2 regions of the Streptomyces sp. 17_S59 genome follow, and region 1 is predicted to be linked to the other one. Evidence: riboswitches for the same ligand, from Rfam matches in the RefSeq annotation. Region 1 holds a riboswitch; the other holds the start of a gene.
The links. Region 1 has a riboswitch for thiamine pyrophosphate ahead of thiO (glycine oxidase ThiO). Riboswitches for the same ligand answer to the same signal wherever they lie in the genome.

Region 1 (15,282 bases):
CAGTTCATCGGCTTCAAGGACGGCTGGCGCGGACCGCTGCACGGCACGGTCACGGCCCTGGACATCCCGGCCGTGCGGGGCATCCTGCCGCGCGGCGGGACCGTTCTCGGATCCTCGCGGACCAACCCCCTCAAGGAGCCGGACGGGGTCCGCCGCATCAAGGAGAGCCTCGCCAAGTACGAGGTGGACGCGCTCATCGCCATCGGCGGCGAGGACACGCTGGGCGTGGCCCACCGGCTGGGCGCCGAGTACGGCATCCGCTGCGTCGGCGTCCCCAAGACCATCGACAACGACCTGTCCGCCACGGACTACACCTTCGGCTTCGACACCGCCGTCAACATCGCCACCGAGGCCATCGACCGCCTCCACACCACGGCCGAGTCGCACATGCGCGTCCTGGTCGTCGAGGTCATGGGCCGGCACGCGGGCTGGATCGCCCTGCACACCGGCCTGGCCGGCGGCGCCAACGTCATCCTCGTCCCCGAGCAGCGCTTCGACCTCGACGAGGTCTGCGCCTGGGTGACCTCCCGCTTCCGGGCCAGCTATGCCCCGATCGTCGTGGTGGCCGAGGGGGCCATGCCGAAGGACGGCGACCTCATCCTCAAGGGCGCCGCCGCACACGACTCCTTCGGCCACGTCCGGCTGTCCGGGGTGGGGGAGTGGCTCGCGAAGGAGATCGAGGCGCGTACGGGCAAGGAGGCCCGGACCACGGTGCTGGGGCATGTGCAGCGGGGCGGCACGCCCAGCGCGTTCGACCGGTGGCTGGCCACGCGGTTCGGGCTGCATGCGATCGACGCGGTGCGGGACGGGGACTTCGGGAAGATGGTCGCGCTCCGGGGTACGGACATCGTCCGGGTGCCGCTTGCCGAGGCCACGGCGCGGTTGAAGACCGTTCCGGTCGAGGTCTACGAGGAGGCGAAGGTCTTCTTCGGCTGAGCGCCGCGGGGGTTTCCCCCACCCCGCCCCTTCCCGGCTGTATCGATTTGCGGCTCCGCCGCGCGGCCTCAAACGCCGGACGGGCTGAATTTCAGCCCGTCCGGCGTTTGAGGACACCGCGCGAAGCGCGGTCCGGGGTCTGGGGCGAAGCCCCAGTTTCGGGAAGGGGCGGGGTGGGGAAAGAAAACCACCGCGTCGGGTCAGACGCGTACGGACGCCAGCAAATCCGCCACGATCCGCGCCCCGTTCAGGGTGAGCACCGACTCCGGGTGGAACTGGAGGCCTGCGACGCCGGGCCCGCGCAGCGCGTGCACCTCGCCCGTCACGGGATGCCGGGCCAGCTCGACCCCGTCAACCGCCGCCCCCCGCGCGGCAACCGCGGTGAACGTGTTGTAGAAGCCCACCACCTCCTCCCTCCCGAAGAAGTCGATCCGCTCCTGCGCCCCCTGGAACGGCACTTCCTTCCGGACGATCTCCAGCCCCAGCTCCGCCGCGATCAGCTCGTGCCCCAGGCACACCCCCAGCAGACCCTGGCGGTGGCCGCCCAGCAGCTCCGCCGCCAGCCCGCGCAGCAGCCGCATCTTCGGATCGGCCGTGTCCGAGGGGTTGCCCGGGCCGGGGCCCAGCACCACGGGACCCTCGTGCGCCAGCGCAGCCTCCCGCAGCCCGGGGGTGTCGTAGCGCCGCACCGTCACCGCCAGCCCCGAGGTGCGCAGCAAGTGGGCCAGCATGGCCGTGAAGGTGTCCTCGCCGTCGACGACCAGCGCGTGCCCGGTCAGCGCTCCGGTGGACCCGGGCGTCTGCATCCGCAGCCAGAACGGGGCCAGGTCCGCGCGCCGGGCGTCCAGCGCCGCCCGTACCCGCAGATCGTCCCCGAGCCGTACCGGCGGGGCGGCCGCCGGACGTACCGGGCCGCGCCGCACGCCCAGGGCGGCCAGCACCCCGGCCGCCTTGGCATGGGTCTCGGCGACCTCGCCGTGCGGGTCGGAGTGGCGCACGAGCGTGGCGCCGACCCCGACCCGCAGCCGGCCGCGCCGGTCGATGTCGGCGGTGCGGATGAGGATGGGGGAGTCCAGGGTGCGGACGCCGCCCGCGTCCCGGCCGATCAGGGCCAGCGCGCCCGCGTAGTAGCCGCGCCCGTGGGGCTCGTACCGCTCGATGACCCGGCAGGCGTTCTGCACCGGGGACCCGGTGACGGTCGCCGCGAACATCGTCTCGCGCAGCACCTCGCGGACGTCCAGCGAGGAGCGTCCCCGCAGCTCGTACTCGGTGTGCGCGAGGTGGGACATCTCCCGCAGCCGGGGGCCGACGACGACGCCGCCCCTGTCGCCGACGGTGCACATCATCTTCAGCTCCTCGTCCACGACCATGGACAGCTCCTCCACCTCCTTGCGGTCGTGGAGGAAGTCCAGCAGCCCGTCCGCGGTGGGGCCCGCCGCCGGGTAGCGGTAGGTGCCGCTGATCGGGTTCATGACGACGGTGCCGCCGGCCATCCGCACGTGCACCTCCGGGCTGGCGCCCACCAGCGTGCGCTCGGGCGTGTGCACCACGTACGTCCAGTAGGCGCCGCGCTCGCCGGACAGCAGCCGCCGGAACAGGGCCAGCGCGTCCGCCGCCTGGAAGCCGTGGATCTCGCCCTCGAAGGTGCGCCGGATGACGAAGTTGGCGCCCTCGCCCCGGCCGATCTCGTCCTCGACGACCCGCCGGACGATCCCGGCGTACTCCTCGTCGGTCACGTCGAAGGCGCCGCCCTCCACCCTGACCTCGTGCCGGGGCAGTGCGTCCAGGACGTCGGCGAGCGGCAGGTCGTGGGCCTCGTCGGGGCGCAGGACGAGCAGGGGGGTGCCGTCGTCGCGGACGTCGAAGCCGCGCTCGCGGATCTGCCGGAAGGGGACGAGGGCCAGGGCGTCGTGGGCCGGTCCGCCGTGCGCGGGCGGCCCGTCGGGCAGCGGGATGCCGGCCAGTTGCGCGACCTCGCCGACCGGGCCGAGCAGCAGCTCGACGACGTCCTCCCGGTGTCCCGGGGTGCGGCGGTGGAGCAGGGCGAAGGGCGGGCAGCCGGCGGCGGTCAGCCGGGCGAGGAGCGCGGCCGTGCGCTCCGCCGTGCCGTCCGGGACGCCGTCCGTGGTGTCGTCCAGGGTGTCGTTCCGGCTTCCGTCCGGTGCGGTGTTCGCGGCGTCGTCCGTGGTGTCGTTCGTGGTGTGGGTCGTGGTGTGGTTCGCGGACATCCGGGGTCTTCCTTCCTGAGCGGGAGGAACGGCCCCGGGCTGGGTCCTTCACCAGCGCCGAAGGCCGCCCCTCGGGGCGGCCTTCGCGAGCGTTCTGCGGTACGCGCGATCAGTGGGCCGCCGGAGGGACGGTCCACCACCAGTTCTGGTTGCAGGTCTCGAGCACGTACACGTCCGGCAAGTTACCGGACGAGCCGGGCCTTCGGCAGGTAATTCACAAAGTTGTATCTCAGGATTTGTCTCACACTGCGGTCTCGCTGCTGAACGGGCACCCCGACCCCGTAGTGTTGACGTGTGACCGTGAACGCTGAATCCCACGCCGGTGGCCACACCTGGCGCTCCCTGCCCGCGGCGCAGCAGCCTGACTGGCCGGACCATGAGGCTCTGCGCGATGTGATCGCCGAGCTCGAGTCCTATCCACCTCTCGTCTTCGCCGGCGAGTGCGACCAGCTGCGTCAGCGTCTGGGAGCCGTTGCGCGCGGCGAGGCGTTCCTGCTCCAGGGCGGTGACTGCGCGGAGGCCTTCGACGCCGTCGGTGCCGACCAGATCCGCAACAAGCTCAAGACCCTCCTCCAGATGGGCGCGGTGCTCACCTACGCCGGGTCCGTGCCCGTCGTGAAGGTCGGCCGCATCGCCGGCCAGTACAGCAAGCCGCGCTCCAAGCCGACCGAGACCCGCGACGGCGTGACCCTGCCGACCTACCGCGGCGACTCCGTCAACGGCTTCGCCTTCACGCCCGAGGCCCGCACCCCGGACCCGCAGCGGCTGAAGCGGATGTACCAGGCCTCGGCCTCCACGCTGAACCTGGTGCGTGCCTTCACCACCGGCGGTTACGCGGACCTGCGTCAGGTGCACGCCTGGAACCAGGACTTCGTGCGCTCGTCGCCGTCCGGCCAGCGCTACGAGCAGCTCGCCCGCGAGATCGACCGGGCGATGAACTTCATGAACGCCTGCGGGGTGGACCCGGAGGAGTTCAAGACGGTCGAGTTCTTCGCCTCCCACGAGGCGCTGATCCTGGACTACGAGTCCGCGCTGACCCGCGTGGACTCGCGCACCGGGCAGCTGTACGACGTCTCGGGCCACATGGTCTGGATCGGTGAGCGCACCCGGCAGCTGGACGGGGCTCACATCGAGTTCGCCTCGAAGATCCGCAACCCGATCGGCGTGAAGCTCGGCCCGACGACCACGGCCGACGAGGCGCTGACCCTCATCGAGCGGCTCGACCCGGACCGCGAGCCGGGCCGGCTGACGTTCATCACCCGGATGGGCGCGGGCAAGGTCCGCGACAAGCTCCCCGCCCTGGTGGAGAAGGTCACGGCCTCCGGCGCCCAGGTCGTCTGGGTCTGCGACCCGATGCACGGCAACACCTTCGAGGCCGCCTCGGGTCACAAGACGCGGCGCTTCGACGACGTGCTGGACGAGGTCAAGGGCTTCTTCGAGGTCCACAAGGGCCTGGGCACCCACCCGGGCGGCATCCACGTGGAGCTGACCGGCGACGACGTCACGGAGTGCGTGGGCGGCGGCGACGAGATCTTCGTCGACGACCTGCACCAGCGCTACGAGACGGCCTGCGACCCCCGCCTCAATCGCAGCCAGTCCCTGGACCTGGCGTTCCTGGTCGCGGAGATGTACCGGGACCAGTAAGCGGCAGGGGCTGTCCCCGCACCGTGCGCGCCGTGGGGCGCGGATCACTTCGGATCCGCGCCCCACGGCGTTGTTTTTCGGCCGCCGGGCCGGGTAAGGTAAGGGTAACCTTATTGATCGCGAATGGTGATCAATTCGATCAGTTCCCTCGGACCGGCAAGGCGGTGACCGCGTGTACGTCTGCTCGTGCTTCGGCATCACGGAGCAGCAGGTGCGCGAGCACGCGGACAAGGGGGCGTGCACGCCCCGCAAGATCGCCTCCGCCTGCAAGGCCGGCACCGACTGCGGCAGCTGCGTCCGGCGCATCCAGGCGCTGCTCGGCCGGGGCGAGTGCCCGCGTCGCGAGCTGGCCGACCGGGGTGAGGACGACGTGCTGGCCTCCGATGTGACGCTGCTGGCGGCGCCCCCGGCGTCCTCCGTGTCCGCGGCCCCCTCGGGGACCGTCGCGGCCTGAGGCCTATGCGCTCTGCCCGTTCTCCTGCTCGATGAACTGGGCGAGGTAGAGCGGCTCACCGAGCTTCTCGATCAGCTCCAGCTGGGTGTCGAGGTAGTCGATGTGGTCCTCCTCGTCCGCGAGGATCGACTCGAAGATGTTGGCCGAGGTGATGTCGCCCTTGGCCCGCATGACCTCCACGCCCCGCCGCAGGCGGTCGATGGCCTCGACCTCCACCTGCCGGTCGGCCTGGAACATCTCGGTGATCGTCTGGCCGATCCGGACGTGGAAGAGCCGCTGGTAGTTGGGCAGCCCCTCCAGGAAGATGATCCGGTCGGTCAGGACCTCCGCGTGCCGCATCTCGTCGAAGGACTCGGCGCGGGTGTGCTGGGCGATCTTGGTCCAGCCCTTGTGCTCCTGCAGCTTCGCGTGCAGGAAGTACTGGTTGATGGCGGTCAGCTCGGCAGTCAGCTGCTCATTCAGGAACTCGATGACCTCGGGGTCGCCCTGCATCGCAGAGGCTCCTTCCTGGGGGCACCTCCCGCGGCCGTCCGGGCCTGCGGGGAGGATGACTGGCAGGTTGCGCGCATCCTTGCACCGCCCCTCGAAACCGTCCAGTAAGTGCACACTTAGTGGGAGTTGCCCCGATACCGCAACCCCTGGTCATCGGCACCCCCGAAGGTCTGACACCATTGAGCCATGGGGCCCTCGAAAAACACCGAAAGCCGCGAAGGGGAGCATCTTCAGCTGCCTCCGGGGCAGCGGCTTCAGCGCGGATGGCCGGTGACGCACTACGGCCCGGTCCCGAAGTTCAAGCCGGACCGGTGGGAGTTCCGTGTCTTCGGGGCGACCGCCGACGGTGACAAGCACTGCTGGAACCACGACGAGTTCTCCGCCCTGCCGTACACGACCGTGGTGGCGGATCTGCACTGCGTCACGAAGTACAGCATGCTCGGTGCGGAATGGGGTGGGGTTTCGGCCCGTACGATCCTCGAACTCGCCCCGCCGGCACCGGAGGCCACCCATGTGATGGTGTGGGCCGAGTACGGTTTCAGCTCAAATCTCCGGCTCTCGGACTTCACCGCCGAGAAGACGATGTTCGCCACCCACAAGGACGGCGAGCTGCTCACCGCGGAGCACGGCTTTCCCGTACGGCTGGTGGTGCCGCACCTGTATGCCTGGAAGGGGCCCAAATGGGTGCGCGGCGTGGAGTACATGACCGCGGACCGGCGGGGCTTCTGGGAGGAACGCGGCTACCACAACATCGGTGATCCGTGGCGGGAGCAGCGCTACTCGTACCAGGAGCAGCCGGGCGAGGGCCCGGAGCTGTAGGGGCGCCCCCGGGCCCGGGAGGGCGCTAGGCCCTGTCGTCAAAATCCCGCCTGCCCCGCGGCGTCTGGCACGCACTCCCCCAGCTACCGCTGGGAGGTGCCCCCACGCCGCGTTGTCGGTCGTCGGCGCAGCCCGCTGCGCTCTCCTCCCTCCGCCTTGCGATCGCACGCACCAGACGCCGCGGGGCCCGCCCTCCGGGCGGACGGCGCTATTTTGACGACAGGGCCTAGGGCAGGGAATCCCGCAGGTCCTTCAGCCGTGCCACGTCCGCCGCATGGCCCTCCGGGCCGCCCGGCGTCTCGATCGTCAGCGGCACCCCCGCCGTCTCCGGGTGCCGGAACAGCTGCCCGAACGGCTCCAGGCCGATGTGACCGGAACCGATGTTCTCGTGCCGGTCCTTGTGGGCGCCGACGACGTCCTTGGAGTCATTGGCGTGAATCAGCCCCAGCCGACCCTCGCCCACCACGGCCACCAGCTCGTCGAGGGCCTGCTTCATCCCGCCGATCCCGGCCAGGTCGTGCCCGGCCGCGAACAGGTGGCAGGTGTCCAGGCAGACGCCGAGCCGAGGGTGGTGCTCCAGCGCGCCGAAGTACGGGCCGAGGTCCGCCACCAGTGAGCAGAGCGAGGCGCCCTGGCCCGCGGTCGGCTCCAGCAGCAGCCGGGGGCCGTCCTCGGGCAGCTCCTCGAGCAGCGGCAGCAGCCGCTCGTGCACCTGGGCCAGCGCCTCGCGGCGGTGCCGGCCGCCGGTCGCGGAACCGGTGTGCACCACGACGCCGCGGGCGCCGATCTCCCCGCCCCGGCGCAGCGAGTGCCGCAGCGACTCCACGGACAGCTCCGCCGTCGCCGCGGTGTGCGAGCCGAAGTTGATCAGGTAGGGGGCGTGCACGTACACGGGCAGCCCATCGGCGGCGCAGCCGGCGCGGAACTCCTCGTCCTGCCGCGGGTTGCCGGGCGGGGTCGCCCAGCCGCGGGGGTTGGCGACGAAGACCTGTACGGCCTCGGCGCCCATCCGGCGCGCGTACGGCAGGCCGACCTTGGCGAGCCCGCCGGCCACGGGGATGTGCCCGCCGACGGGGTTGCGGTCCCGGCCGGGGAGCGCGGAGGTGGTGGCGGGGGTGGGGGACGTCCGGTTCATGGCGTGCTCAGAACCCGCTCTTCAGCCGGATGACGATGGTGTCGCCCTTGGCGGCCTGGTCGCCGCCGCGGACGGACTGGGCGTCGACGGAGTCCTGCGGGAAGAAGAAGGGCTTGTCGACCTTGACCTTGAAGCCCGCGGCCTTCAGGGTCCGCTTGGCGTCGGCCTCACTCTTTCCGGTGACGTCCGGGACGATGGCCATCTCCTTGCCCTTGGAGACTGTGACCGTGACGGCGTCGCCCTCGGCGGCCTGGGTGCCCCGGGCCGGGGACTGCTGGGCGACGGCGCCCTTGTCCCGGTCGGAGTAGACCTGGTTGTCGTCGACCTTGATGTCCAGGCCCGCGTCCCGCAGCACGGCGGTCGCGGCCGTCACGGACAGCCCGGTCACGTCCGGCACGTTCACCGGCTTGCCCTTGCTGACGACCAGCGCCACGGCAGAGCCCGGCCGGAGCTGGGTGCCCGGCCCCGGGTCGGTGGAGAGCACCGAGCCCTTGGGCGTCTCGCTGCTGAACTGCTGGGTGACGTCCCCGGCCGTCAGCCCCAGGCCCTCGATCTTGCGCTTGGCGTCGTCGAGCGGCATGCCGACCAGGTTCGGCACCTCGGCCTTCTCCGGGCCGCGCGAGATGGTGATGGTCACGGTGCCGGTGTTGCGGATGCGCTCGCCGGGCTTGGGGTCGGTGGAGATGACGTGGCCGCGCTCGACCGTGTCGCTGAACGCCTGCTTGACCTTCACGCCGAGCCCGGACTTGTCCAGCGTGCCCGTCGCCTTGTCCTGCGTCATGTCCAGGACGGCGGGCACCGAGGTGAACTGGCCGGAGTTGATGTACCAGACGCCCGCGCCGCCGAGGACGACCAGCAGCGCGGCGGCCACCGCGATCGCCCAGCGCCGGGACAGCCGCGCGGGCCACCGGGGCGCGGCGGCCGGTGCATGGCCGGGCGCCGCGGGAGGCAGCGGGGGCGCGGGCGGGTGCTCCAGCCGGGTGGTGCGGTTGAGCAGCTCCTCCTCGGCGCGGGGCGGCATCGGCCGCGACACGGCCGGGCGGGGGATGACGCTGGTGCGGTCCTCGGAGCCGACGGAGCCGACGGAGCCGACAGGGCCGGCGGAGCCGGCCGGGGTGGAGGCGGACGCGCCCGGCGGGACGGCGTCCAGCTGCGCGTCCGGCAGCGCGGCGCGGGCCGCGCGGACCCGGCCCAGCAGGGCGGCCGCGTCGGCCGGGCGCAGCTGCGGGTCGCGGGCGGTGGCGGCGGCCACCAGGGCGTCCAGCTCGGGGGCGAGCCCCGGCACGGCGGCCGACGGGGGCGGCACGTCCTCGTGGAGGTGCTGGTAGAGCACCTGGGCGGGGGTGCCGCCGGTGTGCGGCTTGGCGCCGGTGAGCATCTCGTAGAGGACGACGCCGCAGGCGTAGACGTCCGCGCGGGTGTCGGCGGTGCCGTGCTCGATCTGCTCGGGGGCGAGGTAGGACACCGTGCCCAGCACCGAGCCGGTGCTCGTGCTGGTGTTGGTGTCCACGGCCCGCACCAGCCCGAAGTCGGCGACCTTGACCCGGCCGTCGTCGCCGATCAGCACGTTCTCGGGCTTCATGTCGCGGTGGATGAGCCCCGCCAGGTGCGCGGCGCCCAGCGCGGCGAGCATGGGCTCCAGGATGTCCAGGGCGGCGCGCGGGTGCAGGGCGCCGCGCTCGCGCAGGACGTCCCGGAGCGTGCACCCGGCCACGTACTCCATGGCCAGGTAGACGTACTGCCCGTCGGTGCCCTGGTCGTAGACGCCGACCACATTGGGGTGGTCGAGGCGGGCCACGGACTTGGCCTCGCGGATGAAACGTTCCACGAAGGCGTTGTCGGCGGCGAGGGACGGGTGCATCACCTTGAGGGCGAGCACCCGGTCGAGCCGGGTGTCCATGGCGCGGTAGACCGTGGCCATGCCGCCCACGGCGATCCGCGTCTCGATGCGGTAGCGGCCGTCGAGCAGGTGATCGACGAGGGGGTCGGGCAAGGTCGTGTCCACGGCACACGAGTCTACGAGCCGAGTCGGGCGGGGCCGTACGGCGTGGGGCTCGCGCGCATGTTTGAAGCGGAACGGTGACAGGGGGTGGGCCGGGGGTTGTTTTTCCCCGATCCCGCCCCTTCCCGAAGTAACCGATATGCGGCTCCGCCGCAGGGCGGGGGCTCCGCCCCCAGGCCCCCGCTCCTCAAACGCCGGAGGGGCTGAATTGGTTGGGTGGGGAAAGCCTCACACGAACGCCGGGCGCTCCGGGTCCAGGGCCGCGCGGCCCGCCATCGTCGACGACGCCTCCGCGAAGTGGCGGCGCGGGATGCGCCCGGCCCGGTGGGCCAGCCGGCCCGCCTCCACCGCGTGCCGCATCGCCTCCGCCATCAGCACCGGCTCCTGCGCCCGCGTCACCGCCGAGGCGAGCATCACCGCCGCGCACCCCAGCTCCATGGCCAGCGCCGCATCGGACGCGGTGCCCGCGCCCGCGTCCAGGATCACCGGGACGGTGGCCCGCTCGGTGATCAGCTGGAAGTTGTGCGGATTGCGGATGCCCAGCCCGGAGCCGATGGGCGCGCCCAGCGGCATGATCGCCGCACAGCCGACGTCCTCCAGCTTGCGGGCCAGGACGGGGTCGTCGTTGGTGTACGGCAGCACCGTGAAGCCGTCGTCCACCAGGATCTCCGCGGCGTCCAGCAGCTCGATCGGGTCGGGCAGCAGGGTGCGCTCGTCGGCGATCACCTCCAGCTTGACCCAGTCCGTGCCGAGCGCCTCGCGGGCCAGCCGGGCGGTGAGGACGGCCTCGCCTGCGGTGAAGCAGCCCGCCGTGTTCGGCAGCACCCGGATGCCGTGCTTCTCCAGGACGGAGAGCACCGAGCCGCGCACGGTCGCGTCGAGGCGGCGCATCGCGACCGTGGTCAGCTCCGTGCCGGAGGCCAGCAGGGCGCGCTCCAGCACGTCCAGGCTGGGGGCGCCGCCGGTGCCCATGATCAGGCGCGAGGTGAACGGGGTGTCCGCGATGGTGAGCAGATCGTCTGCCATCTGTGCTGATCAGCCTCCCTGAACCGCGGTGAGCACCTCGACCCGGTCGCCGTCGCCGAGCGCCGTGAGCGGCCACCGGCCGCGCGGTACGACCGCCTCGTTGACGGCCGCGGCGACGCCGCCGCGGGCGGGGGTGAGCGCCGACACGAGCCCGTCGAGCGTCGTCCCCGCGGGCACGACGCGGCGTTCTCCGTTGACGCTGATGGTGTGGGTGACGACATCGCTGCCGGTCATGCGGACTGCTCCTGAAGTGCGGGGGTGAAGCGTCGGGGGGAGAAGGGGCGGGCCACCTCGGGCAGCCGGCCGGTGGTGAGCACCTCGGCCATCACCTCGCCCGTGAGCGGGGTGAGCAGCACGCCGTTGCGGTGGTGCCCGGTGGCCGTGAGCAGGCCGGGCAGCAGCGTCGGTCCGAGCAGCGGGGCGTTGTCGGGGGAGCCGGGCCGCAGCCCGGCGCGGGCCTCCACCAGGGGCAGCTCGGTGATGCCGGGCACCAGCTCGTGGGCGTCGCGCAGCAGCTCGTAGACGCCGCCCGCGGTGACGGTGGTGTCCCAGCCCAGCTCCTCCGTCGTGGCGCCGAGGACCAGCTCGCCGTTCTCGCGCGGCACCAGGTACACAGGGCCGCCGCGCACCACCGCCCGGACGGTGCGGGACAGGAAGGGCCGGTACGCGTCCGGGACGCGCAGCCGCAGGATCTGGCCCTTGACCGGGCGGACCGGCGGCACCGCGTGCTCGGGCAGGCCCGCGAGCCGTCCGCTGTGGCTGCCCGCGGCCAGCACGGTCTGCCCGGCGTCGACGCGGGTGCCGTCGGCGAGTTCGGCCCCGGTGGCCCGGTCCCCGGCCAGCAGCGCCCGTACGGCCTCCGAGCGGTGGAAGTGCACTCCGGTGCGCTCGCAGGCGGTCAGCAGCGCGCCGGCCAGTCTGCGCGGGTCGGTCTGGTGGTCGCCGTCCACCCGCAGTCCGCCGCGCACGCCCGGCGCGAGCATCGGCTCCAGGCGGCGGCACTCGCGCCCGGACAGCCACTGGGAGTCCAGGCCGGACCGCAGCTGGAGCTGGTGCAGCTCCCGCAGGTGGGCCCGGTCGTCGGCGTCGAGGGCGACCGCCAGGGTGCCGCAGGCGCGGTAGCCGGTCTCCCGGCCGCTGGCCTCCTCCAGCTCGGCCGTGAAGGCCGGGTAGCGGCGCGCGGAGGCGAGGTTGAGGGCCAGCAGGCCCTGCTCGCCGTAGTGCAGCTCGGTCACGGCGGCCAGCATCCCGGCCGCCACCTGGGCCGCGCCGCCGCCGGGCGCGGGGTCGGCGACCGCGGTGCGCAGCCCGCGCTGGGCGGCCCGCCAGGCGGTGACCAGGCCGATGATCCCGCCGCCGATGACCAGGACGTCGTACGTGTGGTGTGTGTGGGTTCGATGCGCTGGGGTTCGATGCGCGTGCACGATGCTCCAGCCCCTCCCTTCGCCGGCATGACCCGGATCAGGTTCGTACGGTCGGAGGCCGTCCAGCCTCCCTCTCAGCCCGGTGCGTCCGGGCTCCCGCGAGTGCTTGCAGCGGCCACCCTAGTACGCCCCGAGGACGGGCAGGAAGGGCGGCCGGGCCGGGGTGACGGCCATGTGGCCCTCCGCGCGCGTTCGAGCGCCGGCGGTTCGCCGGCGGTTCGTCGACCGTTTGCCGACCGGAGACCGTCAAACATCGTGACGCTGTGTCAGAGGTCTCCCCACCCGGTGCTCCGACAGACGCAGGCCGCCGCCCTAGAGTTGATCGGGTGAGCGAGCAGACGAACACCTCCAGTGACCGGCGCGTCGTCATCGTCGGCGCGGGGATGGCCGGCGTGCAGACCGCGGTCGCCCTGCGCGAGCAGGGCTGGCGCGGCGCGATCTCCCTGCTGGGCGCCGAGCCCCACCAGCCGTACGACCGCCCCCCGCTTTCCAAGGCCGTCCTCCTCGGCAAGGCCGAGGGCTCCGCCTTCGAGGTGGACTTCGACTCGCTCGGCATCGACCTGCGGCTGGGCGTGGAGGCCACCGGCCTGCGGCCTGCCGAGCACCTGCTGGACACCGCGGCCGGCCCGGTGCCGTACGACGTGCTGGTCGTCGCCACCGGCGCGGAGCCCGTGGGCCTGCCCGGCAGCGAGGGCGTGCCCGGCGTCCACGTGCTGCGCACCGTGGACGACGCGGAGCGGCTGCGCCCGCTCCTCGCCGAGCAGCGCGACATCGTCGCGGTCGGGGCCGGCTGGATCGGCGCCGAGGTCGCGACGGCCGCGCGGGAGGCGGGCTGCCGGGTGACCGTCGTCGAGGCCGCCGACCGGCCGCTGGCGGGCGCCCTGCCCGCCGAGGTCGCCGCCCACATGGCCGGCTGGTACGGGCACAGCGGCGCCCGGCTGCTCACCGGCACCGCCGTGGCCTCCGTGGAGCCGGGCGCGGTGGTGCTGGCCGACGGGACGCGGCTGTCCGCGGACGCGGTGATCGTGGGCATCGGGGCGCGGCCCGCCACCGGCTGGCTGGCCGGCTCGGGCGTCGAGCTGGCCGCGGACCGCTCCGTCGCCGCCGACGACCGGCTGCGCGCCTCCGTCCCGGACGTCTACGCGGTCGGCGACTGCGCCTCCTTCCCCTCCGCCCGCTACGGCGAGCGGCTGCTGGTGCACCACTGGGACAACGCCCTCCAGGGCCCGCGGACCGTCGCCGCCAACATCGTCCACGGCCCGGGCGGGGCGCCGGTGTACGACCCGGTGCCGTACTTCTGGTCCGAGCAGTTCGGCCGCTTCGTGCAGTACGCGGGGCACCACTCGGACGCGGACGAGCTGGTCTGGCGCGGCGACCCGGACAGCGCAGCCTGGTCGGTGTGCTGGCTCCGGGCGGGCGTCCTGGTGGCCCTCCTGGCCGTGGGCCGGCCGCGGGACCTCGCTCAGGGGCGGAAGCTCATCGAGCAGGGCGCGGCCGTGGACCGGGTCCGGGCGGCGGACCCCTCGGTGCCGCTGAAGTCCGCGGTGCTCTAGGAAGTCCGCGTTGCTCCAGCCGCCGCGTGCCCCGGTCGGGCGTGTCCGACGGGGTGCGCAGGGGGGCCGCGAGGGGCCGGTGGGGTGACCTCCGGCCCGGCTCGGACCCCGGCTCGGGTCAACCCGGCTACCGGCTGTCAGTCCCAGATGGCAGGCTTGTCCCCGTGACCGAGATTGACGCAAAGATCGATGCTCTCGTCCCCGCCTGGCACAACCTCCCCGACATCGCCGAAAAGCTCGGCGTCGAGGTGACGCGCGTCCGGCAGCTGGTCAAGGAAGGCCAGCTGATCGCGGTGCGCCGCGGCGAGAACCGAGTGCTCATGGTGCCCGCCGACTTCATCGGCGAGGGCAAGGTGGTCAAGGGCCTCGCCGGGACCTTGACGCTGCTGCGGGACGACGGCTTCAGCGACGAAGAAATGCTGGAGTGGCTGTTCACCCCGGACCCCACCCTGCCCGGCACCCCTGCGCAGGCCCTGCGCGAGAATCGCGGCACGGAGGTGAAGCGCCGCGCCCAGGCGCTCGCCGTCTGACCCGCGGCACCGCCGCGGCCCAGTGAACACCGTCCGGCGTACGGGCCGGGGACGCCGTATAGGCTGCCCCGGCCCGTACGCCGCCGACCCGGGGGAGATACCCGATGCCCGCCACCGCACGCCAGCGGCTCGCCGACGCGCGGCTGTACCTGTGCACCGACGCCCGCAAGCGCCAGGGCGACCTGCCCGAGTTCCTGGACGCCGTGCTGGCCGCCGGGGTGGACATCGTCCAGCTGCGGGACAAGGGCATGGAGGCGGGGGAGGAGCTGGAGCACCTCGCCGTCTTCGCCGACGCCGCCCGCCGCCACGGCAGGCTCCTCGCGGTCAACGACCGGGCGGACGTCGCGCACGCCGCCGCCTCGGACGTGCTGCACCTGGGGCAGGGCGACCTGCCCGTGCCCGCCGCGCGGGCGATCCTCGGCGCGGACGTGCTGATCGGCCGCTCCACGCACGCGGAGGACGAGGTGGCCGCCGCGGCCGCCGAGCCCGGCGTGGACTACTTCTGCACCGGCCCCTGCTGGCCCACCCCGACCAAGCCGGGCCGCTACGCCCCGGGCCTGTCCCTGGTGCGCTACGCGGCCGCCCTGCAGCCCGAGCGGCCCTGGTTCGCGATCGGCGGGATCGACGCCGGCAACCTGGACGAGGTGCTGGAGGCGGGTGCCCGCCGCGTCGTGGTGGTCCGCGCCATCACGGAGGCCACGGACCCGGGCGAGGCCGCGGCCCATCTGGCGAAGCGCCTCCGCGAGCACGCGGCGCGCTAGCGGCGCACCGGCCGAGAGGGCCGGAATCCCCGGGGGCCGTCCGGGGAAGCCGTCCGAGGAATGAGACACCTCGTGGACGGCGTCCGGGCGAACGGGACAAATGGCAATTGTGGGTTGGGACCCCGCCCCACCGCTGGTTAACTTGCCGGTATGGCCCTTGGCACTGCCTCCACCAGGACAGACCATGCGCTCACCGTGCGTGAGCTGCTCGCCTCCGGCGAGCGTTCCTACTCCTTCGAGTTCGCCGCGCCCAGGTCGGAAAAGGGCGAACGCACGCT
Region 2 (15,282 bases), 3.6 Mb from region 1:
TCACGGAGGCGTGGACGAAGATCTGACGGAATCCGCAGCCGGCCCGGCCCCGGCGACCACCTGCACCACCACTGACGGGCACCCCCCAGGAAGACCGACGGCCCGTCACCCACCGCGGCCCACGCACGTGCATCACTCCCCCGCGCGCGCGTGGGCCGCGGCATGTCCGGGCAAACCTCGGCCGATGAGCCCGATGGGAGGAAAGTGGGGCATGCAGCGCCGAGCCTGGACGAGGGCTAGGATCCCGGTTCCGTACGGTGCCAGTGACCCAATGGCCTCCGGTTCGTTCACCCGGACAGGGGAACGGACCCTTTCAGCGACCCGAGGTGCTCGATATGGTGGCCCCGCCGGACAACGACGTGCTCTGGGCACGCGGTCTGCACTACTCGTACAACGGTTCCCCCGCCCTGACCGGCGTTTCGGTCGGTGTGCGCGAGGGCGAGATCCTCGCGGTGACCGGGCCCCGGGGGGCCGGTAAGACGACGCTGCTGAAGTGCCTGTCGGGGCAGCTGCTCGCGGACCCCGGCGAGGTGTGGTTCAACAGCGCACCCGTACACACGCTCTCCCGCTCCGCGCGCGAGCGGCTGCGCCGGGAGCGGTTCGGCTGGATCGACTCCGAGCCGCACCTGCTGCCCGAGCTGACGGGCTGGGAGAACACCGCCCTGCCCCTGCTCGCCCGCGGCATCGGGCACCGGGCCGCCAAGCGGACGGCGACGGAGTGGCTGGAGCGCCTCGACGTCGGCGACTGCGCCCGCAGGCGCCCGGCCGCCCTCACCCGGGCCCAGTGCCAGCGCATCGCCATCGCCCGGGCCCTGTCCGCCGAGCCCACCGTGGTCTTCGCCGACGAGCCCACCGCGCCCCTGCACGCCACGGACCGCGCACAGGTGCTGCGCACGCTGACCACGGCCGCGCGCTCGCACCAGATCACGGTCGTCCTCGCGACGCTCGACGAGGAGAGCGCGGCCCTCGCCGACACCACCATCACGCTCGTCGACGGACGCCGGGGCGGCGCGATCCCGGCACCCGACGCACCCGGCGGAGAGGGCAGGGCCGCGTGCTCAGTCTCCGCCTGACCCGCGGCGCGCATCCGCTCGTCCTGCTGCGGCGGCTGCTGGTGACGGCCGCGGCGGCAGGGGTCGGCTTCCTGCTGCTGTGCACGCTGGGGTACGCGGTGGCGCACCCCAAGGCGACCGAGGAGTCGGTCGTCAGACTGCTGTGGTGCGCGGTGCCGCTGGCCGCCGTGGTCCAGTTCGCGCTGACCGTGGCCCGCAGCGACCCCGCGACGAGACCCCGCGACGGCCTGGACGCCATCGGTTTCGGCCCGGCGCGGATGGCGTTCCTCGCGGCGTCGACGGCCGCCCTCTTCTGCGGACTCGGCAGCGTGGCGGCGCTGCTGGCCTACCTCGAGCTGCGCGGGGACCTCGGTGGCACGCCGCTGAGCGGCACCGCCGCCGGGCTGCTCGACGGGGACGCGCCGCTGCCCTGGGCCGCGACGCTGACGCTGCTGGGGCTGCTCCCGGCGCTGGCGGCCGGCGTGTGCGCCGTCGCACTGCGCCCGCGCAAAAAGCGCGGAAACAGGGCCACCGCGCCCGCACCCGCCGACGGCTCCGCGCCCGCGCCGGAGGAAGCGGGCCCCGGGCGCGCGGGGCTGCCCTGGGGCGTCGCGATCATCGCCTGCGGCCTCGCCCTGGAGGCGTACGTCGGCCGCGCCCCGGCGCCCCGGCCCGCCGAGCTGCTGGCCCTGCCCGGCCGGGACGGCGGCGCCTCCCCCGGCCTCCTCGGCGGCTGGCTGCTGGCCTCCTTCGGCCTGGTGCTGGCCGGCCCCGGGCTGACCCACTGGTGCGGCACGCTGCTGGCCGCCGGGCGCCCCGGGCCCGTACGCATGCTGGCCGGGCGGATACTGCAGGACGCCGCGACGCGGCTGGGGCGGCCGCTCGGCGTGCTGTGCGCCACGGCCTCGGGCGCGCTGGCCGCCGTCGAGCTGTACGGCGCGGCCTGGGACCAGCCGGACTCCGGGCCCTTCGGGCCGCTCACCGGCCTGGGCGCGGCAGTCGTCATGTCGTGCGTGACCGCCACCGCGATCACCGCCGCCATGGAGAGCCGTCAGGCCCGCTCCGAGACCGTCGCCGCGCTGCTGCGCCTGGGGATCCCCGCCTCCCTGCTGCGCGGTGCGGCAGCCGTGCGGACCTGTGTGCTGCTGGCCGTGCTCGCCCCGCTGACATGGGTGATCGCCGAGCTGACCACGCTTCCGCTGACCCGCTGACACATACTCATTTGACTAATCCTTGACCCAAGGCAACTCCGCCGCCCGAAAGCCCGTCCTCTGAGAAGTACGTCTGCTTCAGAAGCAGGACGGGCCAACAGGCGAACGGAGCATTTGGTGATCATCGGCCTTCTCACGGCTGTCGCGGCCTCGGTGTGCTACGGCACCGGATCGGTGCTGCAAGCCGTCGGCTCGCGGAAGTCGGCCCGCAGGGAAGCCGCGGCGGCCTCCACCACGGGCACCACCCAGCACGGCGGACCCAGCCTGTCCTCCACCGCGAAGGCCGCCGTGACCTGGGAGTTCATGGTCGGCACCGTGCTGGACTTCTTCGGCTTCGGGCTCGGCGCGCTCGCCGCCCGCCTGCTCCCGCTGTTCCTCTCCCAGACGGTCATCAGCGCCAACCTCATCGTCACCGCCCTGCTCAGCGTGAAGCTGCTCGGCCTCCGGCTGACCCGCCGGGAGTGGACGTCCATAGCCGTGGTCTGCGCGGCGCTCGTCCTGCTCGCCACCGCGGCGGGCCACGAGGGCAGCGGCGACGCCGCCAGGTCCACCCACTGGTGGCTGCTGATCATCTCGGTCGTGCTGATGGCCGGCGGCACCGTGGCCGTGCGCCTGCTGGGTTCCCGGGCCGCGATCCTGGCCGGTCTGCTGTCCGGTCTCGGCTTCGGCGCGATCGGCGTGGGCGTGCGCATCCTCGACGGCATCGACCCCTTCGACCTGCCCACCATGCTCGCGGACCCGGCCCTCTACGCCATCCTCGTCTCCGGCGCGATCGGCATGTACCTGCACACGGTCGCGCTCCAGATCGGCTCGGTCAACGGCGCCACGGCGGCGCTCGTCGTCGGCGAGACGGTGCTGCCGGGCATCATCGGCGTGCTGTGGCTGGGCGACGCCTCGCGCGAGGGCTTCGCGTGGCTGGCGATCGTCGGCTTCCTGCTGGCGGTGGCGGGCGCGGTGGCGGTGGCGTGGTTCGGCGAACCGGACACCCACGGGGCGGCGCCGGCGCCGCGAACCGAAGAACCGGAACGCACGCCGGTGGGCTAGGCCTGGTCTTTCCCGTAACCGGGGGCAAATTTCAGCCCCTCCGGCGTTTGAGGAGCGGGGGTCCGGGGGCGGAGCCCCCGCCCTGCGGCGGAGCCGCATATCGGATACAGCGGGAAGGGGCGGGATCGGGGAAGAAAACCCCCGTCAACCGCCCAGCACCGTCACCTCGTCCACCGAAAACGCCACCCCCACCCGCGCCCCCACCTCCGGCGCACCCGACAGCGCACACGTCGCCTCCAGCGCAGGCCCCGGCCCACCCTCCGGCTGGAGAAGCACCACCACGTGGTCCCCCCGGAACGTACGCCCGGCCACGGTGCACGGAAGCCCCGCCGCCCCCAACCGCACCCCCGCCGGCCGCACCAGCACCTTCGCCTCCCCCGCCCGGCTCCCCGCCGGCACCGGCACCCGGCCCCACACCGTGTCCGCGTACCCGTCCCGCACCACCCCGTCGACCACGTTGTCGAAGCCCAGGAAGCGCGCCACGAACTCCGACGCGGGCCGCTGCCACACCTCCAGCGGGGTGCCGCTCTGGGCGATGCGGCCGTCGCGCATCACCACGACCCGGTCGGCGAGCGCGAAAGCCTCGCCCTGGTCGTGGGTGACGGCCAGCACGGTCGTCCCCAGCCGGCCGAACAGCTCGCGCAGCTCCACCACGAGGCGCTCGCGCAGGCTCCGGTCGAGCTGGCCGAGCGGCTCGTCCAGCATCAGCAGCCTCGGCTCCGGGGCCAGCGCGCGGGCCAGCGCGACCCGCTGCTGCTCACCGCCCGACAGCGCCCCCACCTGCCGCTTCTGCGCACCCGGCAGGCCCACCAGGTCGAGCAGCGCGGCGACCCGCCGCGCCGACTCCGCCCGCCCGGTGCCGCGCATGCGCAGGCCGAAGGCGACATTGCCGCCGACGTCCTTCTGCGGGAAGAGCTGGTGGTCCTGGAACATCAGGCCGACCCCGCGCCGGTGCGTGGGCACCCCGCCCTGGTCCCGCCCGCCGAGCAGCACGCGCCCGGCGTCGGTGTGCTGCAGCCCGGCCACGGCCCGCAGCAGCGTCGACTTTCCGCTGCCGCTCGGACCGAGCACGCAGACGATCTCGTGCTCGGCGACCTCGAGGTCCACGGCGTCCAGCACCGTGCGCTCGCCGAACCTGACGGTCACCCCGTCGAGCCGAAGCATCTAGAACTCTCCCGTGCGGTCGGTGCGAATGCGCTCGAGCAGCAGCAGCGCCACCGCGCACACCACCATCAGAATCGTGCTGAGGGCCATGGCCTGGCCGTAGTTGAACTCGCCGGGCCGGCCGAGCAGCCGGGCCACGGCCACCGGCAGCGTGGGGCTGTCGGGACGGGCGATGAAGACCGTGGCGCCGAACTCGCCCAGCGACACCGCGAACGCGAAGCCCGCCGCCACCGCCAGCGCCCGTCCGACCAGCGGCAGGTCCACTTCCCGCCACGCACGCAGCGGGGACGCGCCCAGCACGGCCGCCGCCTCGCGCAGCCTGCTGTCCACCGCGCGCAGGACGGGCAGCATGGTCCGTACGACGAAGGGCACACCCACCAGGGCCTGCGCCAGCGGCACCAGGATCCAGGACGTCCGCAGGTCCAGCGGCGGCTCGTCGAGGGCGATGAGGAAGCCGAAGCCGACGGTCACGGCGGAGGTGCCGAGCGGCAGCATCAGCAGCGCGTCGAAGCCGCGCACCAGCCGGCCTTCGCGCCGGGTGAGCGCCGCGGCCGCGAGACCGCCGACGACCACGGCAATGGCCGTCGCGGCCAGCGCATAGGACACGGAGTTGCCGATCGCCTCCAGCGGGGCGACGACGAGCGTGCCGCCGCCCGCGCCCGCGGTGCCCAGGGCGCGGTAGAAGTCCGTTCCGTAGCCGTGCGGCCCGTCGAAGGAGCGCAGCACGAGCACTGCGAGCGGCAGGAGCAGCAGCACGGCGACGACGGCCAGGACGGACCACAGCAGCGCCCACTGGGCCGCGCCCCGCGGCCGCCGGGCGGTGCGGGCGGCGTCCACGAGCCGCAGGGTCGCCTCGCGGCGCCGCACGGTGCGGGCGTGCACGGCCAGCAGCGCGGCCACGGCCGTGAACTGCACCAGGGTGAGGACGGCGGCCGTGGGCAGGTCGAGCAGCTGCGCGGTCTGCTGGTAGATCTCCACTTCCAGCGTGGCGTAGCGGGGGCCGCCGAGGATCTGGACGGCGCCGAAGGAGGTGAAGGTGAAGAGGAAGACCATCAGGGCGGCCGCCGCGACGGCCGGGGCGAGCGCCGGGAGGGTCACCCGCCGCCAGGCCGCGAACCGCCCGGCGCCCAGCACCCGGGCCGCCTCCTCCTGGCGGGGGTCCAGCTGTGCCCAGAGGCCGCCGACGGTCCGCACGACCACGGCGTAGTTGAAGAAGACGTGGGCCACGAGGATGGCCCAGACGGTCGAGTCCAGGCGCACCCCCCACAGCTCGTCGAGGAGTCCGCCGTGCCCCAGCAGGGCCAGGAAGGCCGAGCCGACGACGACGGTGGGCAGGACGAAGGGGACGGTGACGACGGCTCGAAGCAGCCGCTTGCCGGGGAAGTCGAAGCGCGCGAGGACGTATGCGCCGGGGAGCGCGAGCGCCAGCGTGAGCCCGGTGGAGGCGGCCGCCTGCCAGGTGGTGAACCACAGGACGTGGCCGATGTACGGGTCGGTGACCACCTCGCCGATCCGGGCGAGCTGCCACTGCCCGCCGTCCGTGAGGCCCCGGGAGACGATCGCCGTGACGGGATAGGCGAAGAAGACGCCGAAGAAGGCGAGCGGCAGGGCCATCAGGCCGAGCCGCGTCGCCGTCCGGCGGGCTCCCGTCCGGCGGACTCCCGCGCTCCGGGCCCGGGAGGAGCCGGCGGCCGTGCCGGTGGTCGCCTCGGCCGCCGCTCCGTCGGGGGTCACTTCAGGACGAGCGAGGACCATTCCTTGACCCACTGGTCGCGGTTCTTGGCGATCTTCTCGGGGGCGAGGGTCTGCAGATCGGTGATCTGCGCGCCGTACTTGGTGAAGACCTCGGGCAGCTTGGCGTCCTGGTTGGCGGGCTTGACGAACATCTGGAGGGGCATGTCCTCCTGGAACGTCCGGCTCAGCAGGAAGTCGATCAGGGCCTTGCCGCCCTCGGTGTTCTTCGCACCGTTCAGCAGGCCGGCGAACTCGATCTGCCGGAAGCAGGTGCCGGTCGCGACGCCGGTGGGGGCCTCCGCGGGCAGCGGGTCGGCGCCCACGACCTCGGCGGGCGGGCTGGAGGCGTAGGAGACCACGAGCGGCTTGTCGCCCTTGGCCTTCTTGCCGCCCGCGGAGCCGGAGAAGCGCTCGTTGTAGGCCTGCTCCCAGCCGTTGACGACCTCGACGCCGTTGTCCTTCAGCTTCTTCCAGTAGTCCTGCCAGCCCTCGTCGCCGTACTTGGCGATGCTGGCGAGCTGGAAGCCGAGGCCCGGGGAGGAGGTCGCCGCGTTCTCGGTGACCAGGAGGTCCTTGTACTCCGGCTTGATCAGGTCGTCGAGGGACTGCGGCGGGGTCAGCTTGTGGTCCGCGAAGTAGGCGCGGTCGTAGTTGACGCAGATGTCGCCGGTGTCGACGGGCGTGACGCGGTGCTGCGCGGCATCGGCCTGGAGGTCCTTGGGCACCCGGTCCAGGCCCTTGGCCTCGTACGGGGTGAACAGGTCCTTGTCGAGCGCGCGGGAGAGCAGCGTGTTGTCGACGCCGAAGAAGACGTCGCCCTGCGGGTGGCTCTTGGACAGGATGGCCTGGTTGACGGCCTGGCCGGCGTCGCCGCTCTTGATGACCTTGACCTTGTAGCCGGTCTGCTCGGTGAATGCCTTGAGGACCGGGTCCGAGGTGACGAAGGAGTCGTGCGAGACGAGGGTGACGGTCTTGCTGCCGCCCGGCTCCCCCGCGCTGCTCTTGTCGGCGGATCCGGATCCGCCGCAGGCGGCGAGGGCCGGCAGGCCCAGGGCGGTGACGACGGCCGCGCCCAGGGCACGCCGAAGACTGGTGTTCATGATGGTGCTGACTCCCTACGCCGGTACTAACCGGATCAGGTCCGAGGGTCTGCGGGCCGTGCCGCACTCTCAGCGCTCGTGCGCTCCCCTGTCGGATTGTTCATTTGTGCGAAAGGCACCGTATCAGTGCCGGTGGTGCCGGTGAGCGGGGTGCTCAGCGCTCCGTGGCGGCGAGCTGCCCGCAGGCTCCGTCGATCTCCTGGCCGCGGGTGTCCCGCACGGTCACGGGGACGCCGTGCGCGGCGATCGCCTCGACGAAGGCCCGCTCGTCCTCCGGGCGGGACGCCGTCCACTTGGAGCCCGGGGTGGGGTTGAGCGGAATGAGGTTGACGTGCACCCGCTTGCCCTTGAGCAGCCGGCCGAGCAGGTCACCACGCCACGCCTGGTCGTTGATGTCCCGGATCAGGGCGTACTCGATGGAGATCCGGCGGCCGGACTTCTCCGCGTACTCCCAGGCGGCGTCGAGGACCTCGCGGACCTTCCAGCGGGTGTTGACCGGCACCAGGGTGTCGCGCAGCTCGTCGTCGGGCGCGTGCAGCGAGACGGCAAGGCGGCACTTGAAGCCCTCGTCGGCGAAGCGGTGCATCGCCGGGACCAGGCCGACGGTGGAGACGGTGATGCCGCGCTGGGAGAGCCCCAGGCCGTCGGGCTCGGGGTCGGTCAGCCGGCGGATGGCGCCGACGACGCGCTTGTAGTTGGCCAGCGGCTCGCCCATGCCCATGAAGACGATGTTCGACAGGCGCGCCGGGCCTCCGGGCACCTCGCCGTCGCGCAGGGCGCGCATGCCGTCGACGATCTGGTGGACGATCTCGGCGGTCGACAGGTTGCGGTCGAGGCCGGCCTGGCCGGTGGCGCAGAACGGGCAGTTCATGCCGCAGCCGGCCTGGGAGCTGATGCACATCGTCACCCGGTCGGGGTAGCGCATCAGCACGGACTCGACGAGCTTGCCGTCGTGCAGCCGCCAGAGGGTCTTGCGGGTGGTGTCGTTGTCGCACGAGATGTGCCGCACCACGCTCATCAGGTCCGGCAGCAGTTCGCCCGCGAGCTTCTCGCGGGCGGCCGCCGGGATGTCCGTCCATGCCGCCGGGTCGTGGGCGTACCGGGCGAAGTAGTGCTGGGACAGCTGCTTCGCGCGGAAGGGCTTCTCGCCGATCGCGGCGACGGCCTCGCGGCGTTCGGCGGGCGAGAGGTCGGCGAGGTGCCGCGGGGGCAGCTTGGCTCCGCGGGGGGCGACGAAAGTGAGTTCTCCAGGTGCAGGCATGGTCCTACCAGTGTCGCAGACGGACGGAGGGGGCCCGCCGTCCTGTGGACGACGGGCCCCTCACGTTTCGAACACCTACCGAAAACCCCAGGTCAGGAGCTAGGAGCCGACGAACGCCACCATCAGCAGCCACACCACCGGCGCCGTCGGCAGCAGCGAGTCCAGCCGGTCCATGCTGTGCCGATATGCGGCTACCGCCGCGTGGCGCCGTGTCAGCCGCTCCCCACGAACGCCACCATCAGCAGCCACACCACCGGGGCGGTCGGCAGCAGCGAGTCCAGCCGGTCCATGATCCCGCCGTGGCCCGGGAGCAGGGCGCCCATGTCCTTGATGCCCAGGTCCCGCTTGATCATGGACTCCCCGAGGTCGCCCAGTGTGGCGCTGACCGCGACCGCGAGGCCGAGCAGCAGGCCCTGCCACCACGCCCCGTCGTCGATCAGGAACTGCATGCACAGCGCGCCCGCCACCATCGCGAACAGCACCGCGCCGACCAGGCCCTCCCGGGTCTTGCCGGGGCTGATGCGCGGCGCGAGCTTGTGCTTGCCGAACCGCCAGCCCACCGCGTACGCCCCCGTGTCGCTGACGACCGTCAGGACGAGGAAGGTCAGCACCCGCCAGGCGCCGTCCCCGGCGGAGAGCATCAGCGCCACGAAGGTGGCGAGGAACGGCACGTAGAAGGCCGCGAAGATGCCCGCCGTGACGTCCTTGAGGTAGTCGTCCGGAGACTCCGTCATGCGCCAGACGAGCACGGCGAGCGCGGTGAAGGCCATGGCCACCCACGCGCCCTCGGAGCCGTTGACATAGCCCGCGACGATCATGGCGGCGCCGCCGATGGCCAGGGGCACCAGAGGAGCCTTGATGCCCTTGCGCTCGGCGAGGCGGGAGGTCAGCTCCCACAGCCCGACCACTACGGCGAGCACGACCACGCCGAGGAAGACGGGCTTGTAGACGAACAGGGAGGCGAGGATCACCGCGCCGAGACCCACGCCCACCCCTATCGCGGCACGCAGATCGCGGCCCGCGCTCTTCTTCGCCTTGCCCCCCTGGGGGGCGGCAGGCTCCTGAGGCCGGATGTCGGGCTCCTGTTCATCGCGGAACAGGGGGCCGCCGATGTGCGCGGCCCCCTGGTCACGGTCGTCTCCGTCGTCCTGGTGTCCGCCGGCTCCGGTCACGATGGGCATGGGCCGAGTCTGCGCCGCATAGCCCGCCTTGTGCAGAGGACCCGCCGGAGCGAATCCGTCCACGGGGGCACCTCCCAGCGGGCCGGGGGCGGTTCCCCGGTCGGCGGACCCCCAGTGGCCGGCGCGCGGCGGGGCTCCCCAGGATGCGTCGTTCATCAGACCTCGAGCAGCTCGGATTCCTTGTGCTTGAGCAGCTCGTCCACCTGCGCGACATACTTCGCGGTGGTGTCGTCGAGCTCCTTCTCCGCGCGGCGCACGTCGTCCTCGCCGGACTCCTTGTCCTTCACCAGCTTGTCCAGGGCGTCCTTCGCCTTGCGGCGGACGGACCGGATCGAGACCTTCGCGTCCTCGCCCTTGCCCCGGGCGACCTTGATGAACTCCCGGCGGCGCTCCTCGGTGAGCTCCGGGAAGGTCACCCGGATGATGTTGCCGTCGTTGCTCGGGTTCACACCCAGGTCGGAGTCCCGGATGGCCTGCTCGATGTTGCGCAGTGCGCTCTTGTCGAACGGCGTGACCACGGCCATGCGCGGCTCGGGCACCGAGAACGACGCCAGCTGGTTGATGGGCGTCAGGGCACCGTAGTAGTCCGCCACGATCTTGTTGAACATCGCCGGGTGCGCACGCCCGGTGCGGATCGCCGCGAAGTCCTCCTTGGCGACCACAACGGCCTTCTCCATCTTCTCCTCGGCCTCGAGGAGGATCTCTTCGATCACCACTTGCTCCTGGTGTTATCAGTAAGCAGAGCCTCGCCCCTGCGCGCGTCTACTCCTGCACGGTGTCCGACCGGCAGGCAGTTGTCCATCCCCGTGCCGAGGTCTTCCCCCGGCACGGAGTTGCCGTCCGCGACCGCCTGTTCGCCGGTCCGGACGGCTACGGGCCTGGTCAGGCCCGCGTGCCCTGGTCGCTCACGAGCGTGCCGATCTTCTCACCCTTCACCGCGCGGGCGATGTTCCCCTCGGCCAGCAGTTCGAAGACGAGAATGGGCAGCTTGTTGTCCATGCACAGACTGATCGCGGTGGCGTCGGCGACCTTGAGGCCGCGGGCGAGCACCTCGCCGTACTCGAGGGCGTCGAACTTCACCGCGTCGGGGTTCTTCTTCGGGTCCGAGTCGTAGACCCCGTCGACGCCGTTCTTGCCCATGAGGATCGCCTCGGCGTGGATCTCCAGGGCGCGCTGGGCAGCGGTGGTGTCGGTGGAGAAGTAGGGCATGCCCATGCCCGCGCCGAAGATCACGACGCGGCCCTTCTCCAGGTGGCGCACGGCGCGCAGCGGAATGAACGGCTCGGCGACCTGGCCCATGGTGATGCCGGTCTGGACCCGGGTCTCGACCCCTTCCTTGGACAGGAAGTCCTGGAGGGCGAGGCTGTTCATCACGGTGCCGAGCATGCCCATGTAGTCCGAGCGGGCCCGGTCCATGCCGCGCTGCTGCAGCTCGGCGCCGCGGAAGAAGTTGCCGCCGCCGATGACCACGGCGATCTCGTAGCCCTCGCGGACCACGGCCGCGATCTCGCGCGCGATGGCGTGCACGACATCGGGGTCGACGCCGAGCCCACCGCCGCCGGCGAAGGCCTCACCCGAGAGTTTCAGCAGGAACCGACGGCGATTGCCCTGGTCGGCGCTGGTGTCGTCGGCGGCCTGCATGGCGTCCGCACCCTGGTTCATTGGAGTTCTCCTCGTGCACATACCAAGAAGGCCATTGCCGGATGGATCCTTGCGGTTCCTCTGCGGCAATGGCCTCCTCGTCACATCAGCGGCCGGCCGGTGGACGGACGGCTGCATACGACCCTAGCGGGTCGCGGGTCATTCGCTGCCCTGCGGACGGCTCAGGCGCCGACGCGGATGCGGGCAAAGCGCTTCAGGGTGACCCCGGCCTCGTCCAGAATCTTCTGGACGGTCTTCTTGTTGTCCTTGGCGAACGGCTGGTCCAGCAGGACCTGCTCCTTGAAGAAGCCGGTGACGCGACCCTCGACGATCTTCGGCAGGGCAGCCTCGGGCTTGCCCTCCTCGCGAGCGGTCTCCTCGGCGATGCGGCGCTCGTTCTCCACGACGTCGGCCGGGATGGCGTCACGGGAGAGGAACTTCGGCGCGAAGGCGGCGATGTGCTGCGCAACGTCCTTGGCGACCTCGGCGTTGTCCTTGTCCAGCTCGACCAGGACGCCGACCTGCGGGGGCAGGTCCGCAGCGGTGCGGTGCATGTAGGCGTAGACCTTGCCGTCGGCGAAGTGCGCGAAGCGGTCCACGACGATCTTCTCGCCGAGGGTGGCGTTGGCCTCGTCCACGAACGCCTGGACGGTCTTGCCGGCCTCGATCTCGGAGGCCATGAGGGCGTCGACGTCCGCCGGGGCGGTCTTGGCGATGTGGGCGGCCAGGGCGTCGGCCACGGCGACGAACTTCTCGCCCTTGGCGACGAAGTCCGTCTCGCACTTCAGCTCGACGATGACACCGGAGGTGTTGTCGTCGGCGATGAGGTTGGCGACGGCGCCGTTCTCGGTGGTGCGGCTCTCGCGCTTGGCCACACCCTTCAGGCCCTTGACGCGGACGATCTCGATGGCCTTCTCGAGGTTGCCCTCGGCCTCGTCGAGCGCCTTCTTGCAGTCCATCATGCCGGCGCCGGTCTGCTCACGGAGCTTCTTGACGTCAGCGGCGGTGTAGTTCGCCATCCTTGAATCCTTCTTCTGCGCTACGCCTCGCCGTCCCGCGCGGGGCGGCGGTGAGGGCTGGTCCGTCTTGAGGTCACCACAACCGTCGGTTCCCGTCCCGCTGACGGGGTCCGACAGTGGATCCACCAGGCGACGGCGGGGGGCATGCGCACCCCCGCCGTCCGGTAGGGCAGGGCGTCAGGCCTGCTCGGCGTCCGCGGCCGGCTTCTCGGCCTCGGCGGCCGGAGCCTCGGCGGCGGCCGGAGCCTCGTCCGCCTTCTTCTCGCCCTCGAGCAGGTCGCGCTCCCACTCGGCGAGCGGCTCGCCGGCGGCCTTCTCGCCCTTGCCCTCGCCGGCAGCGCCGGAGCGGGCGATGAGGCCCTCGGCAACGGCGTCGGCGATCACGCGGGTGAGCAGGGTGACGGAGCGGATGGCGTCGTCGTTGCCCGGGATCTTGTAGTCGACCTCGTCGGGGTCGCAGTTGGTGTCGAGGATCGCGACGACGGGGATGCGCAGCTTGCGCGCCTCACCGACGGCGATGTGCTCCTTCTTGGTGTCCACGATCCAGACGGCGCTGGGCACCTTCTGCATCTCGCGGATACCGCCGAGGGTCTTCTCGAGCTTGGCCTTCTCGCGGGAGAGGACCAGGAGCTCCTTCTTGGTGAGGCCGGAGGCGGCCACGTCCTCGAAGTCGATGAGCTCGAGCTCCTTCAGGCGCTGCAGGCGCTTGTAGACGGTCGAGAAGTTGGTGAGCATGCCGCCCAGCCAGCGCTGGTTGACGTAGGGCATGCCGACACGGGTCGCCTGCTCGGCGATGGCCTCCTGGGCCTGCTTCTTCGTACCGACGAACATGATGGAGCCGCCGTGCGCGACGGTCTCCTTGACGAACTCGTAGGCGCGGTCGATGTACGACAGCGACTGGAGCAGGTCGATGATGTAGATGCCGTTGCGCTCGGTGAAGATGAAACGCTTCATCTTCGGGTTCCAACGACGGGTCTGGTGACCGAAGTGGACGCCGCTCTCCAGCAGCTCCCGCATCGTGACGACGGCCATGGCCGCGCTCCTTGAGGTACTCGGTTTCCACGGCGGCCGGGCGGCCGCCGCTCCTGACGCCCCGACGCGCCTGCCAGGACACTCCGTAGGGGGCTCTGGACCGAGGGACACGACCACCGGGACCCGGTGGCGGGGCGTGCGAAGTCGACCCGGTGACCCGGATCGCCATGAGAAGTGTACGGGACCGGAGAACCGCCGGGTGACGGCGTTGTCCACAACCCGCCGGTAGTCCACAGATCCCGGTCAAGATCCCCGCGGAGCGGCGGGGCCGCGCCACGGTGGGGGCATGACCGTGCGACGACGGCGGGCCGCGACCCTGCACACGCTCACGCTCCGTGTCCTCCTGCTCCTCCCCCTCCTGCTCTTATTGCTCGGGCTCCCCTGCGGCACGGCCGCTGCGGACTCCGCGGACGCGCGGGCCTGGCCCGTGCCCGGGGCGCACGGCGCGCGGCCGCTGGTCCTGCGGGGCTGGCAACCGCCCCCGGTGCGCTGGGCGGCGGGGCACCGGGGGGTGGACCTCGCCGCGGGCCCGGGCACGCCGGTGCGGGCCGCCGCGGCCGGGACGGTGTCCTTCGCAGGCACGGTGGCCGGGCGGGGCGTGGTGTCGGTGGAGCTGTCGGGGACGGGCAGCCCGCCGCTGCGCACGACGTACGAGCCCGTGCGGGCGACGGTGCGGGAGGGTGCGCGGGTGGCGGCGGGCGAGGTGGTGGGAGTGCTGGAGGCGGGGGCGTTCCACGCCCACTGCGCGGCGGGCGGCGCGGCGGGCTGCCTGCACTGGGGCCTGCTGCGCGGGCCGGACTACCTGGATCCACTGAGCCTGCTGCCCCCGTGGATACTGCGCCGGGCACCATCACGGCTGCTGCCGCTGGTGGGGTAGGGGGTTGTTTTCCCCCACCCTGCCCCTTCCCGAACTGGGGCTGCGCCCCAGACCCCGGACCGCGCTGCGCGCGCCGCGCGGCGGAGCCGCAAATCGAGCGCAGCCTCAAACGCCGGACGGGCTGGATTTTCCAGCCCGTCCGGGGGCACCTCCCAGCGGTAGCTGGGGGAGTTTGAGGACCGGGGGTCCGGGGGCAGAGCCCCCGAGCTTCGCCCCCGCGCGCAGCGCGAGGGGCCCGGGGGTCTGGGGCGCAGCCCCAGTTCGGGAAGGGGCGGGTAGGGGAAAGCCCCGCAGGGTCCCTTACCCCCGTACCCCCCGCAAAGTCATCGCCACCGCCGCCTCCGTGATCCGGTCCGGCTCCTCCGCCGCGCCCAGCTCGATGCGCCGCACCGCCGCATCGACCACGCCCTGCAGCAGCATCGCCGTCAGCCTGGGCTGATCATGGCCGAGGGCCTCCAGCGCCTCGACGACCATGGCGACCAGGCCCCCGTGCGCAGCGCGGATCTTCTCGCGGGCCCCCGCATCCAGCTCTCCGGCGGAGATGGCGACGACGGCACGGTGCCGGCGGTCGCCGACGAGCGCCAGCTGCTGCCGCACATACGCCTCGATCTTGGCCTCGGGGGTGCCGGCGCGCTCCATGGCCGCCTCGACCTCGGCCGCCCAGACGGGGAAGTCGACAGCGCACAGCTCCTCGACCACGGCGGCGCGCGAGCGGAAGTACTCGTAGACCGAGGACCGCGCGAGCCCGGTGCGCTCGGCGAGGGCGGGGAAGGTCAGCGCCTCCGTACCGCCTTCGGACAGCAGGGAGCGGGCGGCGTCCAGCAGGGCGCCGCGCTGCATCGTCCGGTGCTCGGCCACTGAGGCCGCTCGAATCCTGGGCACGGTCCCACTTTACGGACCGGCCCGCCCGCGGACGACGCTGGAGGGACGATTCAGCGTCCGACGTCCGCCAGCTTGGCCCTGAGC

Region 2: it holds a riboswitch for thiamine pyrophosphate, as region 1 does, so the genes downstream of both, AC1Z4A_RS24075 (thiamine ABC transporter substrate-binding protein) here and thiO (glycine oxidase ThiO) in region 1, are expected to answer to the same signal.

Annotation. Positions count from the first base shown of each region.
Region 1 covers NZ_JBXOWD010000001.1:1,677,322-1,692,603, reverse strand. The annotation lists gene AC1Z4A_RS07325 (6-phosphofructokinase) at 1-936, shown strand, start outside; gene AC1Z4A_RS07320 (anthranilate synthase family protein) at 1,137-3,164, opposite strand; gene AC1Z4A_RS07315 (class II 3-deoxy-7-phosphoheptulonate synthase) at 3,459-4,808, shown strand; gene AC1Z4A_RS07310 ((2Fe-2S)-binding protein) at 4,981-5,262, shown strand; gene bfr (bacterioferritin) at 5,266-5,754, opposite strand; gene AC1Z4A_RS07300 (sulfite oxidase-like oxidoreductase) at 5,941-6,573, shown strand; gene AC1Z4A_RS07295 (deoxyribonuclease IV) at 6,800-7,708, opposite strand; gene pknB (Stk1 family PASTA domain-containing Ser/Thr kinase) at 7,716-9,713, opposite strand; gene AC1Z4A_RS07285 (thiazole synthase) at 9,939-10,736, opposite strand; gene thiS (sulfur carrier protein ThiS) at 10,746-10,970, opposite strand; gene thiO (glycine oxidase ThiO) at 10,967-12,160, opposite strand; TPP riboswitch at 12,158-12,270, opposite strand; gene AC1Z4A_RS07270 (NAD(P)/FAD-dependent oxidoreductase) at 12,487-13,713, shown strand; gene AC1Z4A_RS07265 (Rv2175c family DNA-binding protein) at 13,878-14,243, shown strand; gene thiE (thiamine phosphate synthase) at 14,348-15,004, shown strand; gene metF (methylenetetrahydrofolate reductase [NAD(P)H]) at 15,155-15,282, shown strand, end outside.
Region 2 covers NZ_JBXOWD010000001.1:5,246,852-5,262,133, reverse strand. The annotation lists gene AC1Z4A_RS24105 (aspartate aminotransferase family protein) at 1-26, shown strand, start outside; gene AC1Z4A_RS24100 (ABC transporter ATP-binding protein) at 336-1,073, shown strand; gene AC1Z4A_RS24095 (hypothetical protein) at 1,055-2,263, shown strand; gene AC1Z4A_RS24090 (hypothetical protein) at 2,381-3,307, shown strand; gene AC1Z4A_RS24085 (ABC transporter ATP-binding protein) at 3,452-4,471, opposite strand; gene AC1Z4A_RS24080 (ABC transporter permease) at 4,472-6,085, opposite strand; gene AC1Z4A_RS24075 (thiamine ABC transporter substrate-binding protein) at 6,202-7,305, opposite strand; TPP riboswitch at 7,301-7,405, opposite strand; gene rlmN (dual-specificity RNA methyltransferase RlmN) at 7,460-8,566, opposite strand; gene AC1Z4A_RS24065 (phosphatidate cytidylyltransferase) at 8,779-9,903, opposite strand; gene frr (ribosome recycling factor) at 9,903-10,460, opposite strand; gene pyrH (UMP kinase) at 10,630-11,409, opposite strand; gene tsf (translation elongation factor Ts) at 11,571-12,407, opposite strand; gene rpsB (30S ribosomal protein S2) at 12,585-13,439, opposite strand; gene AC1Z4A_RS24040 (murein hydrolase activator EnvC family protein) at 13,726-14,316, shown strand; gene AC1Z4A_RS24035 (TetR/AcrR family transcriptional regulator) at 14,617-15,174, opposite strand; gene whiG (RNA polymerase sigma factor WhiG) at 15,249-15,282, opposite strand, start outside.